4 regions of the Paenibacillus sp. EB106-06-01-XG199 genome follow, and region 3 is predicted to be linked to each of the others. Evidence: predicted binding sites of a transcription regulator. Region 3 holds the regulator's gene; each other region holds the start of a gene.

Evidence for each region. Region 3 encodes Rex, which represses fermentation and respiration genes when NADH is low (regulators of the CRP and FNR family bind a similar motif). Its sites were predicted from a motif close to TTGTGAAATATTTCACAA; they were not measured.
Region 1: the regulator Rex is predicted to act here: its motif matches at 1,765-1,782, upstream of AC3WT9_RS15870 (flavocytochrome c).
Region 2: the regulator Rex is predicted to act here: its motif matches at 3,214-3,231, upstream of AC3WT9_RS08875 (helical membrane plugin domain-containing protein).
Region 4: the regulator Rex is predicted to act here: its motif matches at 2,208-2,225, upstream of nirB (nitrite reductase large subunit NirB).

Annotation. Positions count from the first base shown of each region.
Region 1 is NZ_JBYTDQ010000004.1:133,228-139,232, forward strand. It holds gene AC3WT9_RS15865 (NAD(P)/FAD-dependent oxidoreductase) at 1-126, shown strand, start outside; gene AC3WT9_RS15870 (flavocytochrome c) at 197-1,747, opposite strand; gene AC3WT9_RS15875 (DUF4367 domain-containing protein) at 1,990-3,147, opposite strand; gene AC3WT9_RS15880 (RNA polymerase sigma factor) at 3,129-3,686, opposite strand; gene AC3WT9_RS15885 (serine hydrolase domain-containing protein) at 4,160-5,680, opposite strand; gene AC3WT9_RS15890 (M14 family zinc carboxypeptidase) at 5,901-6,005, opposite strand, start outside.
Region 2 is NZ_JBYTDQ010000002.1:636,922-642,926, reverse strand. It holds gene AC3WT9_RS08885 (alpha-galactosidase) at 99-2,288, shown strand; gene AC3WT9_RS08880 (nitroreductase family protein) at 2,369-2,986, opposite strand; gene AC3WT9_RS08875 (helical membrane plugin domain-containing protein) at 3,313-3,750, shown strand; gene AC3WT9_RS08870 (NAD(P)/FAD-dependent oxidoreductase) at 3,791-4,969, shown strand; gene AC3WT9_RS08865 (SGNH/GDSL hydrolase family protein) at 5,198-5,827, shown strand.
Region 3 is NZ_JBYTDQ010000003.1:30,240-36,244, forward strand. It holds gene AC3WT9_RS10900 (cell wall elongation regulator TseB-like domain-containing protein) at 1-513, opposite strand, end outside; gene AC3WT9_RS10905 (amidohydrolase) at 575-1,876, opposite strand; gene AC3WT9_RS10910 (redox-sensing transcriptional repressor Rex) at 1,863-2,555, opposite strand; gene dinG (ATP-dependent DNA helicase DinG) at 2,645-5,506, opposite strand; gene AC3WT9_RS10920 (tetratricopeptide repeat protein) at 5,623-6,005, opposite strand, start outside.
Region 4 is NZ_JBYTDQ010000003.1:318,778-324,782, forward strand. It holds gene nirB (nitrite reductase large subunit NirB) at 1-2,103, opposite strand, end outside; gene AC3WT9_RS12285 (hypothetical protein) at 2,330-3,091, opposite strand; gene ric (iron-sulfur cluster repair di-iron protein) at 3,230-3,898, opposite strand; gene AC3WT9_RS12295 (MerR family transcriptional regulator) at 4,093-5,022, opposite strand; gene AC3WT9_RS12300 (hypothetical protein) at 5,234-5,956, opposite strand.

The DNA of each region.
Region 1 (6,005 bases), on a different contig from region 3:
GTCTACAGCATGATCGCTGCCGAGCTTATGGCCGACACCCTTGCCGGCAATTACCGGCAGGAACTTGAGCTGTTCTCGCTGACCCGGACAACGAAGCCGTCTCCTTCTCCCGCCGTACAGGCATAAAAGCAGCAAAAAGCTTGGACTCTGTTGAGCCCAAGCTTTTGTTTTGCCTAGTAGAAGAGGTATTGATTACTTATTGTGCTTTTACAAATTCAGCAGATTTAATACCTGCTTGACGGCCGAAAATAATGATTTCCGCTACAGAGTTGCCGCCAATCCGGTTTTGTCCGTGCAGTCCGCCCACAACTTCCCCAGCCGCAAATAGTCCTGTAATAGGTTTGCCGTCTTTATTCAGCACTTCTGTGTTCGTGTTAATTTTTACGCCGCCCATCGTGTAATGAATCCCGGGGCCGATTTTAATTGCATAGTATGGCGAACCGGACAAGTCATTGTCCATTCCTGTAGTTCTGCCAAATTCAGCATCCTTTTTATTCTTCACTGAGCTGTTCCAGGTATCCAGTGTCTTTTGCAGCTGATCTGCCGGGACATTCATTTCTTTGGCCAATGCCTCGATAGAATCTCCTTGGATCACAAAGCCCATCTTTTCGTACTGTTCAATCGCTTTAACACGGGTCTTTACGCCGGAATCAAATACAAGGAAAGCTGATTTCTCAGGAAGTGTATTGATTGCAGCTGTGACTTTGTCCCGGGTGTCCAGTTCATTGGTGAACCGTCTGCCTTCACTTGAGACAAGCAGAGCGCCTTCACCGCGGACAGCTTCCCCAATGAGATAGGATTTCTCCTGCTGCACCGTCGGGTGAACCTGAATTTGATCCATATCGACTGTAGTGCCGCCGAGCTTCTCAATCATCTGGATGCCGTCACCGGTGCTGCCGATCTGGTTTGTAGTCACATATCCTTCCAAGTCAGGTCTCACTTTAGAAATCATATCCATATTTGCGCCGAAACCGCCGGTCGTCACAATTACAGCAGCTGCTGTAATTGTTTTTTCATCCTTTTGGTTAAAGAGGACTTTAACGCCGTTTGCCTTGCCGTCTTTTTCAGTTATCTCCTTGACATCCGCGTTCACAAAAAGCGGGATGCCTTTTTCTTGTACGTTTTTCACCAAACCTTTGACAAGGTATTGTCCAACCGCTGAACCATCTTCAGGACGGTGTGTACGTTTTTCCTTCATCCCGCCAGTAATCGTGATGTTGTTCAAGCGAATTCCGATGGAATCCAACCAATCAATAGCGCTTGCTGAATTGTCAACGAAGAAACGGAGCATTTCTTTATCGTTGGTATCATGACCGCCTTTTAATGTCTCTTCATAAAATAAATCATTGCTGTCTTCAATGCCCTGCTCTTTTTGGAATTTCGTTTGCGAAGCGTTCATTCCGGAAGATGACTTTGTTGTATTCCCGCCGGCAACCGGCATTTTTTCCAAAATAACCGGATTCATGCCCTTTTCTTTTGCCTCAAGTGCAGCAGACATTCCAGCCCCGCCTGCACCGACAATGATAATATCATATTTATCTTTTAATTGATCGAACGGTGTATAGCTTGCTTCGGATGCCCCCGAAACGGCTTCAGTTTCTTTTGGCGCGTTTGTCGCGCTGTTCTTGCTCTTGTTCTCATTTGCTTTGCTGCTGGTATTGTTGTTGCTGTTTCCGTTACCGCATCCAGCGATAACAAGCATGACGGAGAGAATGAGAAGAAGAGCAGCTGCTGTTTTCTTTTTCATGTGTAATCTTTGCCCCCTTGTGCATATTTTCACAATAATCATAGCGGCAAAGATGCTGTTCTTGGAAGCTTACGTAATTAAAAAAAACATTTAGTAACTAAAGTAACCGGATTTTGCTGCTGGGGCAGCGGAACGCTTACGGAAGATGGAATATGCAGTCCTTCGCACATGCAAAAAACGCTCGAGGGCTGTCCCGCTATCATAGATAGCGAAACAGCCCTGAGCGTAATATCTGCGTTCGTTTAATGCATCATACTGGCAGCAATGCGGATGACCTCATCCTTGGTCAACTCAGATTTCTCCTGGCGAACCGACACATTATAGACGATCTGCGCTTCGGGGTCAGACCAGACCAGGTTATACGTATACCCCATATCGATCTCCTTGTTGCTGGAGTTTTCGAGATAAATGAGCTGCTTGCCGCCAATCTCAATATTCTCCACCTTTGTCGTTTTGGTCCACGACAGCGGATATGCCGGTTTGTCTTTGTCATCAACACGCGAGGCACCGATTCTCACCTGAACCTTCCCCTTCTTGTACACCAGTGAAGAAGAACGATAGGCAATGTTCTCCGCCTTCTCCACTCTCCAGGTCAGCCGGAAGTTGTCTCCCAGGTCTCTCACGCTTCCGCCTTCAAGCTGCTCCTCATCTGGAACTTTTATGAAAGAAGGCCTGATGGCCGCCTCGTCCAAGGCATACCCTTCCGGCATATACCCCGGCTGCTTCACTATCGGAGCGTTGTGCTTCTCGACACTGGTCTTATAAGTGGAATAGTCCTTGACTATGATCGGCGGGCAGTACAAGCCAAGATGAGATTCTTCTTTCCGGTCTTCACGTGTGATAACATAGGTGGCATACTCTCCAGGAAGCAGCAGCGTCTCAATGTCATTGTAGCCCTTTGAATATTTCATGTTGTAGAGTTTATTCTCTTTGTAGATTTCATCCTCTGTACTCGGCTGTACCCCGGGAGGTAAGGGAATCAAGGGTTCTATCGCCTTCTCTATCATACCACCTGATGTCGTCGCCGGAAGCGGCTTATACGGCAGCACCTTATACTGAGCTCCAGCCCCCTGCCGGACTTCACCGGAATACTGGGTATAGCCGCCGCCCAGCAAGACCAATACAAGGAGTGCCGCCACCCAGCCCTGCACCGGAATCCGCAGGAATCTCCTCCGGCCCCGCCCAGCCGCAGCTTCTGTCTCCAGCCTGCGCATCACGTTAGAAGCCCCTTCGTTTGGCGGAAGTGTCTGCAGCGCTGTCTGCTCTTCTGCAGCAGGTAAGGTCCCGCCAAGCCCGAGCGCTTTCATTACCGGTCCATGAACATCAACGGGGATCAAATTGGCCGAACGGTCTCCATCCTTCAGAAACTGCTCCTCCGAAGTCAATTCACTCTTGCCCATAATTGTTTCTCCTTTCTCTCAATCGCTTTTTTAAGTTTGCCTCTGGTCCGTTCATATCTTTTGCGTGCGGTAGCCGTACTGACGCCCAGAATTTCGCCGATTTCCGCAAACGATTTATCTTCATATATTCGCAGAATCAACAAGTTCCGGTCTTCCACATCAAGCTTCCCCAGGGCGGCCGAGACCGGCTCGCTGAACAGGCGGTTCTCGACCATTTGTTCGGCGCTGTTCACCGCAACCTCCTGCCGGAGCAGCTTGCGCAGTTGAAGCTGAAATTTCTGCCGCCGCAACTGATTCAGACAATGGTGGTAAGCGATCTTGTAGAGCCATGATACGAAATCCGCCTGCGGCTTGTATTGCCCGATATTCTGATAGGCCTTAATCAGGACATCCTGCACCGCATCCTCCGCCTCTTCCTTGCTGTTCAGCAGCCGGAAGCAGTAGAGGTATATCCGCTGCTGGTACAGCCTGATCACATCTGAGAACAGGCGGGCCTCACCGGCCTGTATCCTCTTAATCTTCTCTTCTATAGAATCCACGTTGGTCTCCTTTCTTCTATTTGTGCTGTTACTATAGATATAACACTTGAGCAGCCTTAAGCGTGACATTTAATTATGCCGGTCTCCACAGCAAAAGAGACCAACAGATAAATCCTGTTAATCTCCCTGGTGTAGAGCCTGCTTCCGAAACCGACTGCTCTACTCTAACTCGACGGTCTGGTTGAGGTTAAGCTCTCGGTATCCTGGTTGGTGACCGCTTGAACATGTACATCACCTTCTCGGCCAGGTTGCCGCTTTTCAAGTATTCGGCTGCTTCGGTATGGACCTTAAATCAGAATTACATCCGGGTCATCATAGCCGGTCTTCAGGAACGACTCGCAAATAAAGGCAGGGCACTCCACGATGTAGAATACCAACCTCTGTAAGCGGCCCCGCCTCTACAGAAGCAAAATGCAATTAAAGTAACTGAATCTTCCTGCTGGGGCGGTCGGCCCCGGTTCCTCTATTCAATTCTAGCTGGCGATCGTTTTCCCGCTTCCCTTCATTCTGTGCAGACGCAGATTATGAACCCATACAATCAGCTTGGCAGCACCGATCCCGAGAGATAGGATACTCAGGACAAAGACGAGATGTCCAACCCCAGGCAGAAAGGAGACCACCACTCTCCATGGGGCAAAAATATGACTAGGACCGTATAAAACCGTAATCGGCAGCACTACATTAAACAAAAGCAGGCAAAATACGAATACGCTGGTCCGCAACGGGGTAAATCGAAAGCTTTTCTTGCGTTTAAACAGGTTGACAACCGACACTCCCAGCATAATTGCCACTGCTAAACAAGCCAGATCAATGAAAAAATGGGTACCGGCATTGCTGCCCACATCCTCGACTGGCTCGCGGCCATGTATAATGTCAAGAATTCCATCAGCCACCATGCTTAATTTGTAGCCGCGGACCAAATAATCATGGGCATTGATCAATACCACAACACCTACGTCCCCGTCCAGCTTCATATCGGCGTGAAAGCTCTCAACATCACCCGCATGCTGAACAATACCATTAATGATCTCCCAGCCCATACCGTATTCACTGCCGTCGGTGGTAGGGTCTTTTATGGCCGGCTGATGCATTTCCGCAACACTTTCCGCAGTTGCCACGCTATGATTATGGAACCTTCCGCCATTGTTTTGCGCAATTAAATAATGGTTCATATCTTCTGCGCTTGAGATCAGATAGGCGGACGCAAGCATAGATTGGTTGTCCGGCTGCTCAAAAGGAACCATGAAACCAAAGACGGATTTGTAGCCTGTGGCCAATCCCTGTAGTTTCGCTTCGGGTGTAGAAGTAAAACTGTTCTGCATATCCAGAGGAGCATACACATGATCCTGAATATATTCAGCATAAGACTTGCCGGAAACGGCCTGAATAATTCCCCCCAGTATATCGTAATTGAAATTGGAATATTGAAACTTGTTGCCGACGGCCCCGGTTAATGGTGTGTCTTTCAGATTGTGTATAAGTGCATCTATAGTTGGCATCGTGTTGGTAAAAGCTGACCGCCCATGTAAAGTGGACAGTCCGCTGTTCTGATTCAGTAAATGCCGGACCATAATGGTTTTGGACGCTTCCTTGTCGGCAAGCTCGAAGTCCGGCAAATAGCGCTGTACCGGCGCATCCAGGTCAATCTTCCCTTGTTCAACCAATTGCATGATGGCCAGCGCCGTAAACGATTTGGAGACCGAGCCTAGAATAAAAGGGGTTTGCGCTGTAACGGGCTGGCCATCGGGGCCGGAAATTCCATATCCCTTGGTGTAGACGGTCTGGTCTCCCTGCACAATGCCGACAGCCACACCCGGAATATCCAGCTTCTCGCGCATCGTTTCCACAAACTTGTCAATTTGGGCCGTATCTACAGCAAGTGGAGCCGCTTCCGCATGCGCCACCCCCTGTTGCAGTAAGGGCAGCACGCTGCCTGTGACCATAACCAATATGATCATTAATGTTTGCATTATAGTCCACTGTATTGTTTTCATCTCTCTTTACCTCTTCTCCTGATTCTGTCCCTTCTCTTGTTAGACATATGGATCAAGAATATCCTTTCAACCTTTCGGCTATATTTCGAGAATCTTAAGTTAATCTTAAATAGCCTGGTGCAGATGCTTATACATGGCTGAAAATGAAAACGGCAGACCTGAAATTTCGGGTCTGCCGTTTTCGCATGATGCTATGATTTAACGGTCACTTCCGCAACACTCACCGTCCAACATTTCCACTGCCTTCTGCAGAGCTGCTTTCTTCAGAGACGCCGCTGCTTTCCGCTGCGTTACTGTTCTCTCCGGTGGGTGCTCCTCCTTCATT
Region 2 (6,005 bases), on a different contig from region 3:
GTAAGATGCTGCTCTACAAAACTAAGCAGATGCTTCCGAAGCGAGTTTGTACGATCCAATCAAGGAAGCAGATGCTCACAAACTTTCAGGAGGTTCCAATGGCCATTCAATATTTATCCGACGAACGTATCTTTCATCTTCAGAGCAAGGCAACCAGCTACGTGATTCAGTTGCTGCCTACCGGAGTTCCGGCGCATGTATATTGGGGAAGGAAAATCCGTTCAACCGGTCTGTCCTCCATCCTCCAGCGGACTGAACGCTGCTCCTTCTCGCCAGCTCCATATCCTGAGGACATGTCTATCTCTTACGATACAATAGCACAGGAGTACCCGGTTTATGGTGTGGGTGATTTCCGCCATCCAGCCTACCAGATCCAGGCTGAGAACGGAACTACGGCTTCCGAGGCGCTGTATGACAAACACCGCATTTACCGGGGAAAGCCTGCTCTTGAGGGGCTGCCAGCTACATATACTGAGCATGAAGAGGAAGCCGATACATTGGAGATCGAGTTGCTCGATCCTGTGGCCGGACTGCGGATTATCCTCAGCTATACCGTATTTAATGAATTGAACGCCATTACCCGTTCTGTGCGGTTTGTCAATGAAGGCAGCCAGTCGCTGAGGCTGCTGCGTGGACTCAGCATGAGTGTGGATTTCCGTGACTCGAATTACGATATGCTTCATTTGTCCGGGTCCTGGGCGAGGGAGCGATATGTGGAACGCAGAGCGCTTGCTTCCGGCATGCAGGGTATCGAGAGCCGCCGGGGAGCGAGCAGCCATGCGCAGAATCCATTTATCGCCCTGCTGTCCAAAGGTGCGGATGAGGACCATGGCGATGTATATGGCGTCAGTCTGGTTTACAGCGGCGGATTTAGCGCACAGGCTGAGGTTGAGCCGTACAAGACAACCCGTTTATCCATCGGGATTAATCCTTTCGACTTCAACTGGCTGCTGGAGCAGGGACAGGCGTTCCAGACTCCGGAAGCTGTACTGGTCTTCTCGGCGGATGGCATCGGTTCGATGTCACGGACCTATCATAAGCTGTACCGTACCCGGCTGTGCCGCGGCACCCACCGCGACCGTACACGGCCAGTACTCGTCAATAACTGGGAAGCGACTTATTTCAATTTCACCGCCGACAAGATTGAAGACATCGCCCGCGCCGGCAGCGAGCTTGGTCTGGAGCTGTTTGTGCTGGATGACGGCTGGTTCGGTCACCGCAATGATGACCGCAGCTCACTGGGGGACTGGTTCGTGGACGCGAATAAGCTGCCCAAGGGATTGGATGATCTGGCCAAGCGTGTAAACGGGCTGGGCCTGCAATTTGGCCTCTGGTTCGAACCGGAGATGATTTCTCCGGACAGCGAACTGTACACCCGGCATCCCGATTGGTGCCTGCATGTGCCGGACCGCCGCAGAACAGAAGGACGGATGCAGCTTGTGCTCGATTTCTCCCGTGAGGATGTCTGCCAGGCGATCGGCGACAGGATAGCCGATGTGCTGAGCAGCGCGCCAATCTCCTATGTGAAATGGGATATGAACCGCAATATGACCGAAATTGGCTCCGCGCTGCTGCCGCCGGAAAGACAGCGGGAAACGGCGCACCGTTATATGCTCGGTCTTTATGGAGTGCTTGAACGGATTACCTCGGAGTTTCCGGATGTCCTGTTTGAGAGCTGCTCCGGCGGGGGAGGGCGCTTCGATCCGGGAATGCTCTATTATATGCCGCAGACCTGGACAAGCGATAATACTGATGCGATCAGCAGGCTCAAAATCCAGTACGGAACCAGCATCGTCTATCCGCTCAGCTCCATGGGCAGCCATGTCTCGGCCGTGCCGAACCATCAGGTACACCGTAATACTTCTCTTGAACTGCGCGGACATGTCGCAATGTCAGGCAATTTCGGCTATGAGCTGGATCTGACAAAGTTTACAGTAGAAGAGAACGAAACAGTAAAAGCACAGGTAGCGCTCTACAAGGAGCTGCGGCCGCTGGTGCAGTTCGGGGAGCAGTACAGACTGCTCAGCCCGTTTGAAGGCAACGAGACCGCATGGCTGATTGTGGCTGAAGATAAATCTGAGGCTGTTGTCGTGTATGCCCGGACACTGGCCGAGCCCAATGATTCACTGTATTATCTGCGCCTGAATGGACTGGATCCTGAAGCGGATTATGAGTGGCTGGAAGGCGGAGGCGTGTACGGAGGAGATCATCTTATGTATGCGGGGCTGCCATTGCCGAATCTGCACGGTGATTTCCAGAGCGTGCTCTGGCGTTTCCGCAGAGTCTAGGATTTAGCCGTTTATATTTTCACAAAAGGCCTTGCCGCGATACTGCGGCAAGGCCTTTTTGCATGCCAGACGGGTCCATCTCAGAAGAATTCAACAAACTCATTTACCGGCTTGCGGTAGCCGCGCGGTCTGATCTTGCGTTTGTAGTCCTTGCCGATGGTAATCATCAGAGCCGGCACAAGATGGTCCGGGATATTGAGGGTGGCCTTGATGGCTTCGGGATCAAAGCCGATCATCGGGCAGGTATCCCAGCCTTTATCCTTGGCAATCAGCATGAACTGCATGGCGGACAGGGAGGCGTTGCGAATGGCTTCATCACGCTGGAAAGCATCATTTCCTTCATAGGCATCGTTGATGGATTGGATGGTGTTGTCATATTCCTCCTGGCTCATAGCGCCAAGCAATTTCAGTCCGCTGTAAATTTCCGGTGCCTGCTGATAGGCATGCTTATCTCCGAGCACAATAATAACGGCGGAAGCTGTGTGGATTTTATATTGGTCATAAGCACCTCTGCGGATTTCCTCCTTCAGTGCCGGATCGCTGATCACCTTATAATGTGTATGCTGCAAATTGGAGCTTGAAGGGGCGAGCCGGGTGAGAGAGAACATGTCCTCCAGCTCGTTTTGCGGGATCTTGATCCCTTCCACGAAATTCATAGCTGATCTGCGGGATTGCACCAAATCTGTAAAAGTACTCATGATAAATACCTCCAAATGGTTATAAATTGATAGTTAATAAATATCAATAACTTATGTAAATAAACTTACTTACAAATGGTTACTTACTTAAGATAGCACGGCAATTGGGAATCGTCAATGATGAATTACACTAAATCGTGAAATTAAGTTCGAATAGAAGAAAATTAATAAAAACGACAGAAAAGAAGTGATTTTAATCACAAAATAAGGTTATAGAGGCAAAAAGATTGTGACGTTTATTACATAATGGGTGTTATAATAGACGCATGGGTTATTGAATTGACTATTATCAAGCGTTACAAGCTAATGCAGAGGAGAGTCCAACAATGTCAGAAACAATTACGCAAACCACTCCTGAACAGGAAGCACCGCAAACCTCTTTAACCAAAGAGGATGTTCTGGATCAGCTTTTGAAGCCGGAAGTTCAGGAATCATTAACAACCTTGATAGAACAGCTGCCGCAGCTTACACAGCTTGTAGGTGTATTAACGAAGTCTATGGACTTTGTACAGTCGGTTGCATCCGATGAAGTACTCAAGAATGATACGGTGGGCGCTATTAAAGAAATTGCCGAGCCGGTAGTAGGTTCCGTCAAGAATATGGCGGCTACTGTGATCGAGGCGAAAGACCGGGCAAATGAAAGCAGCGAGACGATCAGCGTGTTCGGAATGATGAAGATGATTAAGGATCCGCAGGTTCAGAAGCTTCTCCGTTTTATGAATGCTTACCTGCAAGTCAGCGGCGAACGCAGCCAGCAGAAATAATTAATTCTAATCTCATACGTAAGGACGGAGGAAACATCATATGTCAAAACATATTGTTATTCTAGGAGCAGGTTACGGCGGATTGCTGAGTGCCTTGACAGTGCGCAAATATATGAGCAAGGCTGAGGCAAAGATCACAGTTGTCAACCAGTATCCAACCCACCAGATTATTACCGAATTGCATCGTCTTGCCGCAGGCAGCGTGGAAGAGAAAGCTGTTGCTATGCCGCTGGCGAAGCTTTTTGCCGGTAAAGACATTGATCTTAAAATTGCCAAAGTAAAATCCTTCTCCGTTGAAAGCAAACAAATTGCGCTCTCGGATGGCACGAATCTAACTTACGACGCCCTTGTTGCGGGCCTTGGCAGCACGACGGCTTATTTTGGAATTCCGGGACTTGAACAATACAGCATGGTATTGAAATCGGCTGCTGACGCCAATAAAATTCACGGTCATATCGAAGACCGGATCCGTGAGTACGCAAAAACCGGCAATGAAGCTGACGCGACGATTCTAATCGGCGGTGGCGGATTGACGGGTGTTGAGCTTGTAGGTGAAATTGCGGACGTGCTGCCCAAGCTCACCAAACGTTATGGGGTGGATCAAAAAGAGATCAAGCTGCTGCTCGTGGAAGCAGGTCCGAAGATTCTCCCGGTACTGCCCGATCACCTGATCGAACGCGCTACATCAAGTCTTGCTGCACGCGGCGTACAATTCCTGACCGGTCTAGCCGTTACCAATGTGGAGGGCAACACCATTGATCTGAAGGATGGCCAAAAAATTGTGGCCAACACGTTCGTATGGACCGGCGGTGTACAAGGAAATCCGCTGATCGGTGAATCCGGTCTTGAAGTTAACCGTGGACGTGCAACGGTAAATGAATTCCTGCAATCCACATCGCATGCCGATGTATTTGTTGCCGGTGACAGTGCCGTTGTATTTGCTCCGGACGGCCGTCCTTATCCGCCGACTGCACAAATCGCCTGGCAGATGGGTGAGCTGATCGGCTATAATCTGTATGCTTACCTTAACAATAAATCGCTGGATACCTTCAGTCCGGTCAATTCGGGCACACTGGCCAGCCTGGGCCGTAAAGACGGGGTTGCTATTATCGGCGGCAACTCAACGCCATTGAAAGGCTTGCCTGCAACGATGATGAAAGAAGCAAGCAACATCCGTTATCTGACACATATCAAAGGGTTGTTCAGTCTGGCGTATTAATATTCATTAGCCGGCTTTTCTGCTTATAGGATCCCCTTTTAGTTACCCGAAAACACCTGGTTTTTTTTGAGGTGCGGGTGCTGGAAGGGTTTTTTTCTGTGCTGAATTAGTTCAGGATGCGAAGTGCGCTTTGAAATCCTGCCATAATTGAGGGTGCCCGGAGAAATTCTATTTGATATAATGGAATATGTTTTATACCATTCAGTGGTTTTATAGGAGGATTTAAACATGGGATTTAAAGAAAACGATATCATTTTGTTCCAGGGTGACAGTATCACTGATTGCGGGCGCAATTATGAAGACGCTTCCTCATTGGGCGTAGGTTATGCAATGATGGCTGCCGCACGTCTTGGGCTGCAGTATCCGGAGAAGAATCTGACGTTCATTAACCGGGGAGTCAGCGGTAACCGCATTACAGATTTGCAGCAGCGCTGGGATAAGGATTGCCTGGACTTGAAGCCGACATGGGTATCCATTTATATCGGGATTAATGATACCTGGCGCCGCTTTGACTCCGGTCAGGAAACTACTGCTGCCGAGTTTGAAGCCGCTTACCGTGATTTGATCGAGCGTACAATGAGTGCGCTGGATGCCAAGCTGGTGCTGATTGAGCCGTTCGTACTGCCAGTGCCGGAAGACCGCAAGAATTGGCGTCAGGATTTGGATCCCAAAATCCATGTTGTACGTGAATTGGCACGTGAGTACGGGGCCCCGCTGGTTCCGCTCGACGGCCTGTTCGCTGCGGCTTCCGTTAAAGCGGAGCCAGCGTTCTGGGCAGGGGATGGCGTGCATCCTTCTTCGGCCGGACATGCCCTCATTGCCGAAGCCTGGCTGAAAGCGGTAGGAGCAATTAACTAGAGCTTCAAATTATTTTGTAAAGCTATCCCTTCTGAGTGTGTTTTAGAGACCGGTCCGTTATTTTATAGCGGACCGGTCTTTTTTTGATGCGCAGAGCTGGAAATTGGATGAGGCAGACCAATGCACGGACATTTCACTCTGCACCTGAAGACTGTTATAATTGTAGGATACATATTAC
Region 3 (6,005 bases):
GCTCGGCAAAGTATATCCATCCCCGATTGCTGTACCATCCGCAAAACGAAAGAACTTGTAATAATAACGTCCCTCCTGCTTGTAAAAAAGCTGCCAGGCGTACTCTCCATTATATACTCCCGGAAGCAGCCGTTTAATATCGACGCCGGGTAGCTGGGAGGCTATAATGGAGCGGATTTGCTTCTCCGAGGTTCCTTTGGCCAGCTCTTCCGCATAAACTCCGTTATCACCGCCGGCCGGCTTACCGTCTACGGTGAAACGTACCCACACCATCAGATCCGTACCGGCTTTATTTTTCCCTGTCAGCACCCAGTACACTGAATTTTCGTCCCATACCGATTTCTGCGCCTTGGATATCTCAGTAAGTCCCGCCCGGGTCTTGGCAACTTCTTTGGCCGCGCTGCGTTCATTCCATTGGTCCTTCATGATATAGGCATAAAATTGGCTTAGACCGAACAAAATGAGCAGAAACAGAGCGATCCCCAGCAGAAGCCATTTTTTCCTTTTCCTCAAAATGCAGCTTCCTTTCCTTAATATATGAAACGTTATAATGTCAACTACGGCGGCAGTCGAATTAACGCTTCAGCAGCCCTTCAAAAGTTTCTTGCGCCTTCCGGCGGATTTCTTCCTCGTCCAGTGTCAGGCACTGACCATGCTTCACAATCTGCTTGCCGTTCACCCAGACATGCTCGACATCCTTGGCGCTGGCCGAATACACGGCGTGGGAGAGCAAGTCGCTATGCGGCAGTAAATGGGGCTGGTCGATATCAATCGCAATAAAATCAGCCTTCATCCCTGCTGCAAGGCGGCCCACCTGGTTCAGGAAGATTGATTCCGCCCCGTACTGCGTGGCCATCAGCAGCGCTTCCGGTGCGGGAACTGCGGTAGGATCCCCGCTGACGCCCTTATGGATCAGTGCTGCAAGCCGCATTTCCTCGAACATATCGAGATTATTGTTGCTTGCCGCCCCGTCCGTACCCAGCGAAACTTTGACTCCGGCTCTCAGCAGCTCAGGCACCCGCGCAACCCCGCTGGCCAGCTTCAGGTTGCTGCCCGGGTTATGGGACACCCCCACCTTGTGGCGGGCGAGGATTTCGATCTCCTCATCGTTCAGATGGACACCATGGGCGATTAAGGACGGGCGGGTGAACATTCCCAGCTTCTCCAGGTGCGCTACAGGACGCAGGCCGTAATCAGCGGCATTCTGCTCCACTTCACGCAGCGTTTCCGACATATGCGTATGCATCGGCAGGTCCAGATCATGTGCTGCCTGCACAAACCGCATGAAAAAGTCCGGAGGACAAGTATACGGGGCATGCGGTGAAATCATGGTTGTAATTTTGCCGTCAGCCTTGCCGTGCCAGTTGCGGGCGAACGCAACAGCTTCCGCAAGCTTCTGGTTCTGCACCTCTTCAGGACATAGACCAATAACACCGCGCATCAGCACCGCACGGATGCCGGAATGTTCGACCACCTCGGCCACCCGGTCCATATGATCATACATATCCAAAAAGGTGGTTGTGCCGCCTTTCAGCATCTCCAGAACGGATAAGGAAGTGCCCCAGTAGACATCATCTCCCGTAAACTTCTCCTCCATCGGCCACATTTTCTCCTGCAGCCAGGCTTGAAGGACCATATCATCCCCGTAGCCGCGCAGCAGCGACATCGCAGCATGGCCATGGGTATTGACCAGACCCGGCATGAACAGCAGGCGGCTGCCGTCGAGCGTCACTGTGCCTTGTTCAAAAACGGGTTTCTCTTCCCCTATGTATGTGATCAAATCATTTTCTATAGTCATATAACCGCTCAGGACCGGCTTCTCGCTTCCGGGAACCAGAAAACGTCCGTTTGCAATTATCATCTTATTGCTGCTCATCTGTAATTCCTTCCTTTCCATCATGTAAATAATACGCCAGACTTTGCAGATCAGTCGTAAAGTCGGCAGCATGAATCCGGATGGTTGCAGGTGTCTTCAGAATGACCGGTGCAAAATTCAGGATCGCCTCGATGCCCGATTCTACCAGAATATCAGCCACATTCTGTGCCTCGCTGTCCGGTACAGTGATGATCCCGATCCGGATTCCCTGATCACGGATGGTCTGACTCAGCTCCTCCATTGGCTGAACCGTAAGAGAGTTGATCTTTTGTCCAATCTTGGGAGCGTAAGAATCAAATACAGCGGTGATTTTCATAGTATCCTTCAGATAAGCATTGTAATTGGACAAGGCATGACCGAGGTTACCGGCACCTACCAGGGCCACATTGATTTGTTGATCCAGCTTCAGAATATGACGGATCTTTTCGATGAGATAAGACACGTCATATCCAATGCCTTTTCTGCCGAAATCACCAAAATAGGCCAGATCCTTACGAATCTGCGCCGGATTAAGGTCCAGCTTCTGCCCGAGTTCCTGAGAAGAAACGGTTGAGATTTCACGCTTTTGGAGATCGTTCAGGAAACGCAGGTACACTGGGAGTCTGCGAACGACGGCCTCCGATATTTTATCCGATTTCATGTTTTCTCCTCCTAATTTAGAATTGCACTGACGCGATATCGTATGATAACCACGTGCAGTGCCCGCTCCACGAACGGGACACAGCCTATGGCACAAAGAGATAAAAAAAATTTATATACAATGACAGATTAGGAAACGCCGCCCTCGTCAAGCCATTCCGCAATCCGCGGAACCATCTGATCGGTAAGCATGTGCTCCATCTTCGGACCAGGGAGTGAATACAGGAAGTACTTCCCGTAATAAGCTTCGATGACCCTGGTATCATATACAATAACAATTCCCCGGTCTTGCGCTGTACGAACCAATCGTCCAAAACCCTGCTTGAACCGGATAACTGCTTGTGGAACAGACATTTTCATAAAAGGATTCTTCTTCTGGGCCTGCAGAAGCTCTGCCTTTGCCTCAGCAAGCGGATGATTCGGCGGCTGAAACGGCAGCCTTACAATCGCAAGACAGGTCAGCGCCTCGCCAGGGATGTCGACTCCTTCCCAGAAACTGCTTGTTCCAAGCAATACCGATGCAGAGCTGTCCTGAAAACGCCGGATCAGCTTGCTGCGGCTGCCTCCCTCCACACCCTGGCCCAAAACCGTAATGTCCTGGGAAGCCAAGGCCTCTTTCAGCGGATCATAAACCTGGCGCAGCATTTTGTAGGAGGTGAACAGCACCAGCATCCGCCCCTTGGTCGCCGCCGCCGCTTCAGCCAGCGAATGCACCAGCTTGTCTACAAAACGCGCATCGCCTACGCTGCCCTTAACACTGGGGAAATCGCGCGGGATGACAAGCAGCGCCTGTTCACGGTACTTGAACGGTGAAGGCAGCAGCGCTGTCATGAGACGCCCTTGCTCTGAGGCTTCAGAAAGACCAAGGTTGTCAATCATGAACTGAAAGGACTTGTCGACCGATAACGTGGCCGAGGTCAGCACTATGCTCTTCTTCTTGTCGAAGAACAGATCCTTGAGCTGGCTGCTTACATCGACAGGCACGGCGTAGAGCTGAAGCGACTTGCCCCGGTAGTTGCCGCTCCCTTCCATCCAGTACACGATATTATCGTCACTGAGACCCATAAAGAAGCGGATTTGTTCCCGGATGGATGCCAAATCCTTGAATAAGCCTCCGATATCGGTCACCAGGCTGTCCGAAGACGATTGACTCTCCGTATCGCGCATCTCGCTGAGCATTTTGTCACCCCTGCGGATGATGTCGCTCAGGGCTAAGTGCAGCGTATTCTCCAGCGCCGCCAGCTCTTCCCAATCTTTGGGCTTGCTGCCGGGAAGCAGGCGTGTGACCAGCTGGCCGGCTTCACCTGCCGCTGCATCGCTGCGTTCGGGCAATAGGCCGAACAGCTTGTCGCTCAGTGTATCCCAAGTTTCCTTCACGGTAAGCAGGTCGGGATAGATTTTATCAATTACGCCGCTCCACTCCGAAGCCTGCTCACTGCCCGAGGACTGCAGAGTCTGACGCAGTGCCGGCAGCTGGCCGCTGCGGCTGTCTTTATACAGCCTTGTAAGCGTGTGAGCTACCGTGAAATACTTCATTTGCATGCCCAGATGCTTGCCCGCCACATCCTCCAAATGATGGGCCTCGTCAATGACAAGATGCTCATAAGCCGGAAGCAGCTGGTGCCCGGCTTTGACGTCTGCGAACAGCTTGGAGTGATTGGTAATGACCACATCGGCAATCCCTGCTTCATGTTTGGCCCGGTGGTAGTAGCATTTGCGGAACCACGGACAGGAACGGCCCAGACAGGAATCGGTATCACTGGCTACCGTCTCCCAGAAATCCCCGCCGCGACCGCTCAAATTCAGCTCCTCATCGTCACCCGATTCCGTCTGGGTCAGCCATACGATCATTTGCGCTGCCGTAAGCGCTTCTTCCCGGGGACTTACGAAGTCTTTTTTATTTATTTTATGTTCAAACTTGCGCAGACACAAATAGTGCCCTCTCCCCTTGAATATCGCAGCCTTAAACGGGAAAGGCACAACACTGGTCAGAAGCGGGATATCGCGTTCGCGCAGCTGATCCTGAAGGTTAATGGTATGGGTGCTGACCATAACCTTCTGCCCGGTACGTACGCTCTGATAAATGGCCGGCAGCAGATAACCGAGCGATTTGCCGGTTCCGGTGCCTGCCTCGATCAGCAGATGTTTGTCCTCCTGAAGGGCCGTATTCACTTCGCCAATCATGATCTCCTGGGCTTCCCGGCTTTCATATTGCGGAAGCGTATCCTTAAGCCGTTTGGTCACCTCGGCCATATAATCCTCAAAGGATACATTCTCCACAGGATTGCCAACACCTTCTTCTCTTGGAGGCGCCAGCTCAGTCCAGTCGCCTACAGCCAGTGCAAGCTGACGGTAAAAATTCAGCTCTCCTTCCGGCTGGAAGGTCTCCATCTCGCGCTCCCGCAGCAGGCCGTCAAAATACCAGGCCAAGTCACTGTCTTCATCGGCAAACAGCTCGTTAAGACGCTGAATGGTCAGCAGAGGCAAACTATACAGCTCTTCGAGACATTTAAGCAACACAATCGCTGTAGCTTCTGCGTCACTGTCCGCCTGGTGCGGACGGTCATGAGTGATGCCAAAATGGTTACTTACCGCACCCAGCTGATAGGTCGTTAGTGACGGAAAGCATATTTTAAGGAAATCGATCGTATCCAGAATCCGTCCCTGAAACGGCAAATAGCCGCAGCGGTCTAAAGCATTCTGCAAAAAATGGAAATCAAAAGCAACATTATGTCCAACAAGCACTACATCGTCAAGCAGCGGGACGAGCTCCATCATCATCTCATCCAGCTCTGGCGCATCCTTCACATCTTCATCGGTGATACCGGTCAAGCCCGTAATAAAAGGAGGAATCGGTGTTCCGGGCTTGACGTAAGAACCATACACCCGGGAGATGGACCGGTCTTCTTCTATAATGGCAAGGCCAACCTGGATGATCTCACCCACAGATTGGGTTCCCGTAGTTTCAAAATCAAGCACGGCAAATTTCATTATAAGTTCTATTCCCTTTCACTTGAGACTCTTTATCAGCATAACAGAAGTTACGAAAAAAGGCGATGCACACCGCTTGTTGAAGTGGATGCATCGCTTAAATGAGTGGGCTATGATTACAAAAGCGAAACAAGCTGTTTTCCGAATTGCAGCTTCCCTCCCCGCCTGCGGCAAACCTCCAGATTGACATTCGGTTCCGGGAGTGACGGGTCATGAAGCAAAGAAAGGCTGAACAGCTCCTTTGCCTCATTGAAGCGTTCCTGAGAAGCCCTGATGCACCCCAGCGCATTGTAGATCATCGCCTTCAGCTTGCTTTCGCGAATCAGCGCAAGCATATGATCCAGATGCCCCCATGCGGTCTCCCCGTCGCCCTCCTGCAGATAGGCCATGGCCAAATACAGGCGTGCCGCCAGACTGTCGGGGTGCTGCGCAATAACTTCCTTAAATTGATCAATACACTTCCGGTACATCAACAGCTTGTAGTAGCCCTGCCCTCTGA
Region 4 (6,005 bases), 290 kb from region 3:
TTCCCAGCCGCCGTCGTTGCCGACGATGCCGATATCCTTCGTGCAGGATTCCGCACAGTTGCGCGGGCAGCCGTTAACTGCTATTTTGAATTTGGCCGGCAAATCAAGGCGCTCATATTTACGTTCAATAAAAGCTCCCATACCCATGGAATCCTGTGTCCCGAAGCGGCAGAACTGCGAACCTACACAAGTTTTTACCGTACGAAGCGATTTCGCATAGCCATAACCGGAAGGCATATCCAGCTCTTCCCATACTTTAGGCACATCCTCTTTTTGGATACCGACCAAATCCAGACGCTGACCACCGGTCACTTTTACAACCTTCACGTTATATTTCAAGGAAACATCGGCAATTCGTCTCAGGTCTTCCGGTGTAGTTACCCCGCCGTACATCCGAGGAATAACGGTAAAGGTGCCGTCTTTCTGGATGTTCGCACTCATCCGTTCGTTGACGAACCGCGATTCCTTCTCATCCTCATGGGTATCCGGGTAGATCATGCCAAGATAATAGTTCACAGCCGGACGACATTTGGAGCAGCCTTCCGCTTGTTTCCAGCCCAGCACATTCATAACCTCTTTGGTCGTTTTCAAGCCTTTAGCGGTAATCTCTGCTACAATCTCATCGCGGCTCAAGGTGGTGCATCCGCAAATCCCCTGCTTCGCACTTTCCTGGAAGCTGTCACCGAGAACAAACTGCAGAATCTGCTCGACAACCGGCTTGCAGCCACCGCAGGAGCGGGTAGCTCCGGTGCAGGCTTTAATTTCGTCTACCGTGGTAAAACCATTCTCCGTAACGGCATCAACGATCGCCTTCTTGGTCACGCCGTTGCAGCCGCAGACAATCTCCTCATCAGCCATCGCTTCGACTGACATGCCTTTTTTTGCACTGCCTCCGCCGCAGCAGCCCGTGCCCATTACTTCGCCATAAATTTCGTCGGTCATTTCGGTGCCCTGCTTGACCAGCTTCTGCAGACTGGCGGACTCAGTCACATCGCCGAACAGGACTGCTCCGACAATAATATTGTTTCTGAGCAGAATTTTCTTATAGGTTCTCTTCCATTCATCTTTTGCCGAAATGACGGTATGTTCCGCTGTTTCAGTGAAATCACCGGCAGAGAAGACATCCACTCCGGAGATCTTCAGCTTGGTGGCTACGACAGAACCTTCATACGGCTGGGTGGAGGCGCCGCACAAATGCTTTGCCAGCACCATCCCCTGCTCGAACAGCGGAGCTACCAGCCCGTAGCAGGTGCCGCGGTGCTCTGTACATTCTCCTACAGAATAGACATCCGCCATCGAGGTCTGGAGATAATCGTTCACGACAATTCCGCGGTTAACTGTGATGCCGCTGTCTTTGGCCAGTTGGACGTTCGGTTTGATTCCGACAGCCATCACTACAAAATCTGATTGCAGCTCGGTTCCATCACTGAAACGCAGGCCGTTTACCCGTTCCTCCCCGGTCAGCTCAACCGTCTGTTTGCCCATGGCAAACTTCACACCCTGGCGCTCAAGCTCGGCTTGAAGCATGGAGGAAGCAGTATGGTCAAGCTGACGCTCCATCAAATCCTCCAGCAGATGTACGACGGTAACATCCATGCCGAGGTTCACAAGTCCTTTGGCTGCTTCAAGACCAAGCAGTCCGCCGCCGATCACCGCAGCTGTGCGGTATTGCTGTGCCGCAGCCAGCATGGCGTCGCAATCCGCAATGTCACGGAAGCCTACAACTCCATCCTTTGTGCTGCCCGGTACAGGCAGAATGAATGAATTTGAGCCTGTTGCAATAATAACTTTATCGTAAGGAACCGACATTCCATTATCTGTAATGATCTGACGGGAGGCTTCATCAATCCGGACAACAGTGGTCCCAGTATGCAGAGTAATATTGTTATCCTCATACCACTGGCGGTCGTTCAGAATGATATCCTCAATGCTCTTGCTTCCTTCTAGGACATAGGACAGCATGATCCGGTTGTAGTTGGGATGAGGCTCGCTTCCAAAGATCGTAATATCATAAGCGCCGCCAAGCTTAAGGATCTGTTCGATAGTGCCTACGCCAGCCATACCATTCCCTATCAAAACTAACTTTTCTCTCTCCACGGTCACTGTTAAGACCCTCCTCAATGCTTCTGGATTTCTTCATATACATCTCTGATAACAAAATTATACGTTTTAAATTTGAAGAGCATTTGTGATTCAAATCACAATAAATGTGAATGTTTTCACATATTTTTATGCCAGCTTATGTTAGGTTTATTGGTCAAAGAAAAATAGCCAGCTTCCCTTATGCTTCCTCTTGCATTAAGGAAAACTGGCTATGATATTTATCCTCTTACCGGAGAACCAGTGAAATCTCGAGTAAATCTTGAGGTCTCAGCTTCATATCAATTCCGCTGTCAAGCAGCGTCTTGTCGTTCACCTTCAGCTTCCAGTCTTCACTGGTGAGCGGAGTGTACCCCATGACCGTGAGTACCGTCTTGTTGTCTTCTGCCAACTGAACAATTCCGCTGCTCTTCAGCAGACCCCGGACAGACAGGTCCTCGCTATAAGATAAAATATGTGAATGTGTCAGTTCAGGCTGCTCACTCCCGCCGTTCACCGTAAGAATAATGGGCAGAAGCGGGGCATCTCCGGCTGCCGGCTTCGCAGTAATAACAATCGCCTGCTCCCGCGAGACTGGACTATTCCAATCGGTTATGATTTTGCCGCCAAGCTGAATCTGCCAGATCATGTCCGGGGCAAGAAAAATTTTATTGACTGCCAGTATGCTAAATCCGTCTTCGGCAAAAGTAACGACACCGCTACTCTTCAGCAGCTCTATAAGCGTTATTCCTGGCTTGTATGCTTCGACGAGCTGTCTCCCCGAGTTCCCTGCCAGCTCATTATCACCGGCCATTAGTGAAAAAGCCGGGCCTGCAGCCCCGGCTGCGGCATTGTTTCCGTTCGTATCTGAACCAAATGACGAGCATCCGCCTACCGTCGCAATGATAATTAAACCTACCCATAAACGCCACAGAAATTTCGTGGACATTCCCGGCACCGCCCTCTTCCGCCCGATCATAACCTCAATCATTTTTCTCAGGTCTTTAGTCATTATGTATACTATCTTTTAAGAATAACGCAAACTAGCTTTGTTCTCAAACGATAAATTCAGGTTTTTAATCTGGCAGCGAGACGGTACAGAATAAAAAAAAGTCCCCGCAGGGACTTTGAGAGAACAACATGCTCTATTTTACTGATAACGCAGGAACAAGATGTTATTCTCCAGATGCACATGCTCGAAGGTCATTCCCTCTAGCTCCTCCAGGCGGGCATAGGTCAGGCGGTAGGTTGTGCAGGCATGCTCTGGCGGAGTGAAGTCGTTTGTAACTCTGCGGAGCTCCCGCAAAATCTCACCCGCTCCATCATGTTCTTCTTCCAGTGTATGCAGCAGCCCGCGCAGCTCGGCCAATCCTTCTTCGCTCGGATTCTCGGAGTAGGCCAGCATCTTAGGGAATTCGGATTCTTCCTCCTTCGCTGTATGCTGGAGCAAATCTTCCCGCAGGAGGTTGAACAACCGGTAAACTTCAGCCAGATGCGGAGAATCCTCGCCATGGACGCGGAATACCTTGGTTACATTCTGACTGATCAGGGGCAGCTCTTCGCGCAAGTAGTGGTGATGCTTGCCCACAATATACTCAACCAGCTCAGCGGAGGATGCCTCATTCCAGGCAGTGTCCACATCAAGCACCGGATGCTCTTTCAGCAGCTTATGCAGATCTGCAAGCAGTGTCTCCGAATCAAGCCCTTTCTCAGCTGCCACTTCGGCCAGCGGCTTTGCGCCCCCGCAGCAGAAATCGATCCGCTGTCCCTTGAAATAATCTGCCGCCTTCGGGAATTGCAGTACAATATCTCTGACCATGTCCGCTCCGGTAAATTGGATAGGCGCTGCCGCAGAATCGCTTCCCGCATTGTCCCGTGTTCCTGTAATTGTATTATTGAATTGATTGGCCGTCATGATGGCCCCTCCCTTACGTTATTGGTTTCTGTTACCCTTCCACCTTAACGCCCAGAGAAGCTCAAGCTAGTGATTGAACGCACTGAATATATAAAATTTTATTGAACGTCAAATGTAATATTCGATAACTTTGAAAATTCCGAAAGCTTTTCCACTTTTTCATTATAAACACAAAACGCTTTGCTTAGAATTTTTAGATTTTTAACAAACTTATCATAATATCCAATTTCATTCATCAATCCCCTCATCCCTTCCGATAGATTTGTTAATTTTATATATTCTGCCTGCATATCAGGATCGTCTTTTAATCGGTAAGTATAATCAGAAATTTTCTCTCGTTCATTTACAAATCCCTCCTCTGTTATGGTAAGCCATTTCTCGATATAGTCATGAATATATTTTTCATACTTTTCAATATCTTTAATGGTCAGCTTTTCGTACATGTCTACTATTTCTTGGGGATATTTTATCGCTTCGACTTCATCTAAGAATTTAATTATGGAAATCCATGCTTCCTCTTTTTCCGGCGTATCTATAGGTTCATTTAAGAAAGAACTGTATTGCATGATCAACATCTTCCCAAAGTTCCCTGGAAAAATACGCTCAATCTGCTTTTTCATAAAGCCCTCTCTGCTTCGCTCATCCAGCTCAAGAGTTTTACTCAGAACCGATAGCTGTTTTGTTAATTGCAGAAGTCCAATCTCATCAGAATCAAAACTGCTCAGGCTGGATCGAAGCACATTTTTTCTTTTTTCAAGTCTTCTGATCTCACTGTCAAGTCTTGCCAAGTGTTGCTCTAAACAATCTTTTAACCTTTGAGGGTTCGATATCATTGTTTTGATATCTTTCAGGGGTACATCAAATTGTCTCAAAACAGATATTTGCACCAATACATCGGCATCACTTAGCGAATACTCCCGATAATTGTTTTCAGCATTAACATGAGGGCTTACTAACCCTTCTTCCTCGTAATAGTTTATTGCTTTTTTGGTAAGGCCCGTAATATCCATAATCGCACTTATTTTCATCAATAACACCTCCTTGTAATAAAATAAGCTAATACCCAAGGGAACAGTCAATAGCTTATTTCCCATAGCCATAGTTCAGATTGTCCGTGCTTATTATTGATTGCGATTTCAAGCCCAACTCAAAACAGCGCGCACCGATTGTACCGGCACGCGCTGTTGTCATAGACATTCCCACTGGTTTATTTTATATTCTTACAAATATCAATTTTCGCTATCGGACCGTCGCCTGCATATACGTCCGTTTGCCCTCAGCGTCCTTCAGATAAGGTCCCAGCCCGGCAAAGCGTGAATGGTCTACATACACCCCTGTCATCCATCGGCCCTCAGTCAGGCCGCCATTCCACTGCAGTACAAGATCGGGAGCTGCGATCCATTCCTGATACACTCTTATGTTCTTTTCTTTATATTCTTTGCTGGGTTTGCCAATCTCGGCCAGCCTTAGATTATTCATATAGGTCGGTACGAAATACGTGGAAATTGTATCGAGATCATCGCCATCCAGAAAGGCTTCTTCGCCTAAGTACGGCTGAAACAGCACCGTATTCTCATACAGCGACCATATCACAGCCTGCAGCACCATGCTTTGCCTGATGCCATTATGGAAGGTGAACCTGCGCTGCTGGCTGGAGCTGAGATTGTCCGGGACTGCCGATGGTTCCAGGCAATGCCGTTCACAGCCGATACATTTCCAGCCGGTCGGGCTCTGAATCCATTTCTGAAACACGCTTCCGCTATCGTTGTCTCCCTTGTATAAGGAGGATATGATTTCGTAGGGCACTCCAATCCACGCATCCCATAACGAGCCGGGAAGATGCCCGTGCAGCATAAACAACGTCTTGTCGTAAATGAGCTGAACTTTAATTGAGGCGGTCTCCAGCTCGGCAACATCATCTTTTCCATATGTTATTTCCCGGGAAAACAAGGTGGTTTTCATCTTCCTCGCCTCCTAAAAGTTTTGTTAGCGTTACTTCTATCGAGTCCAC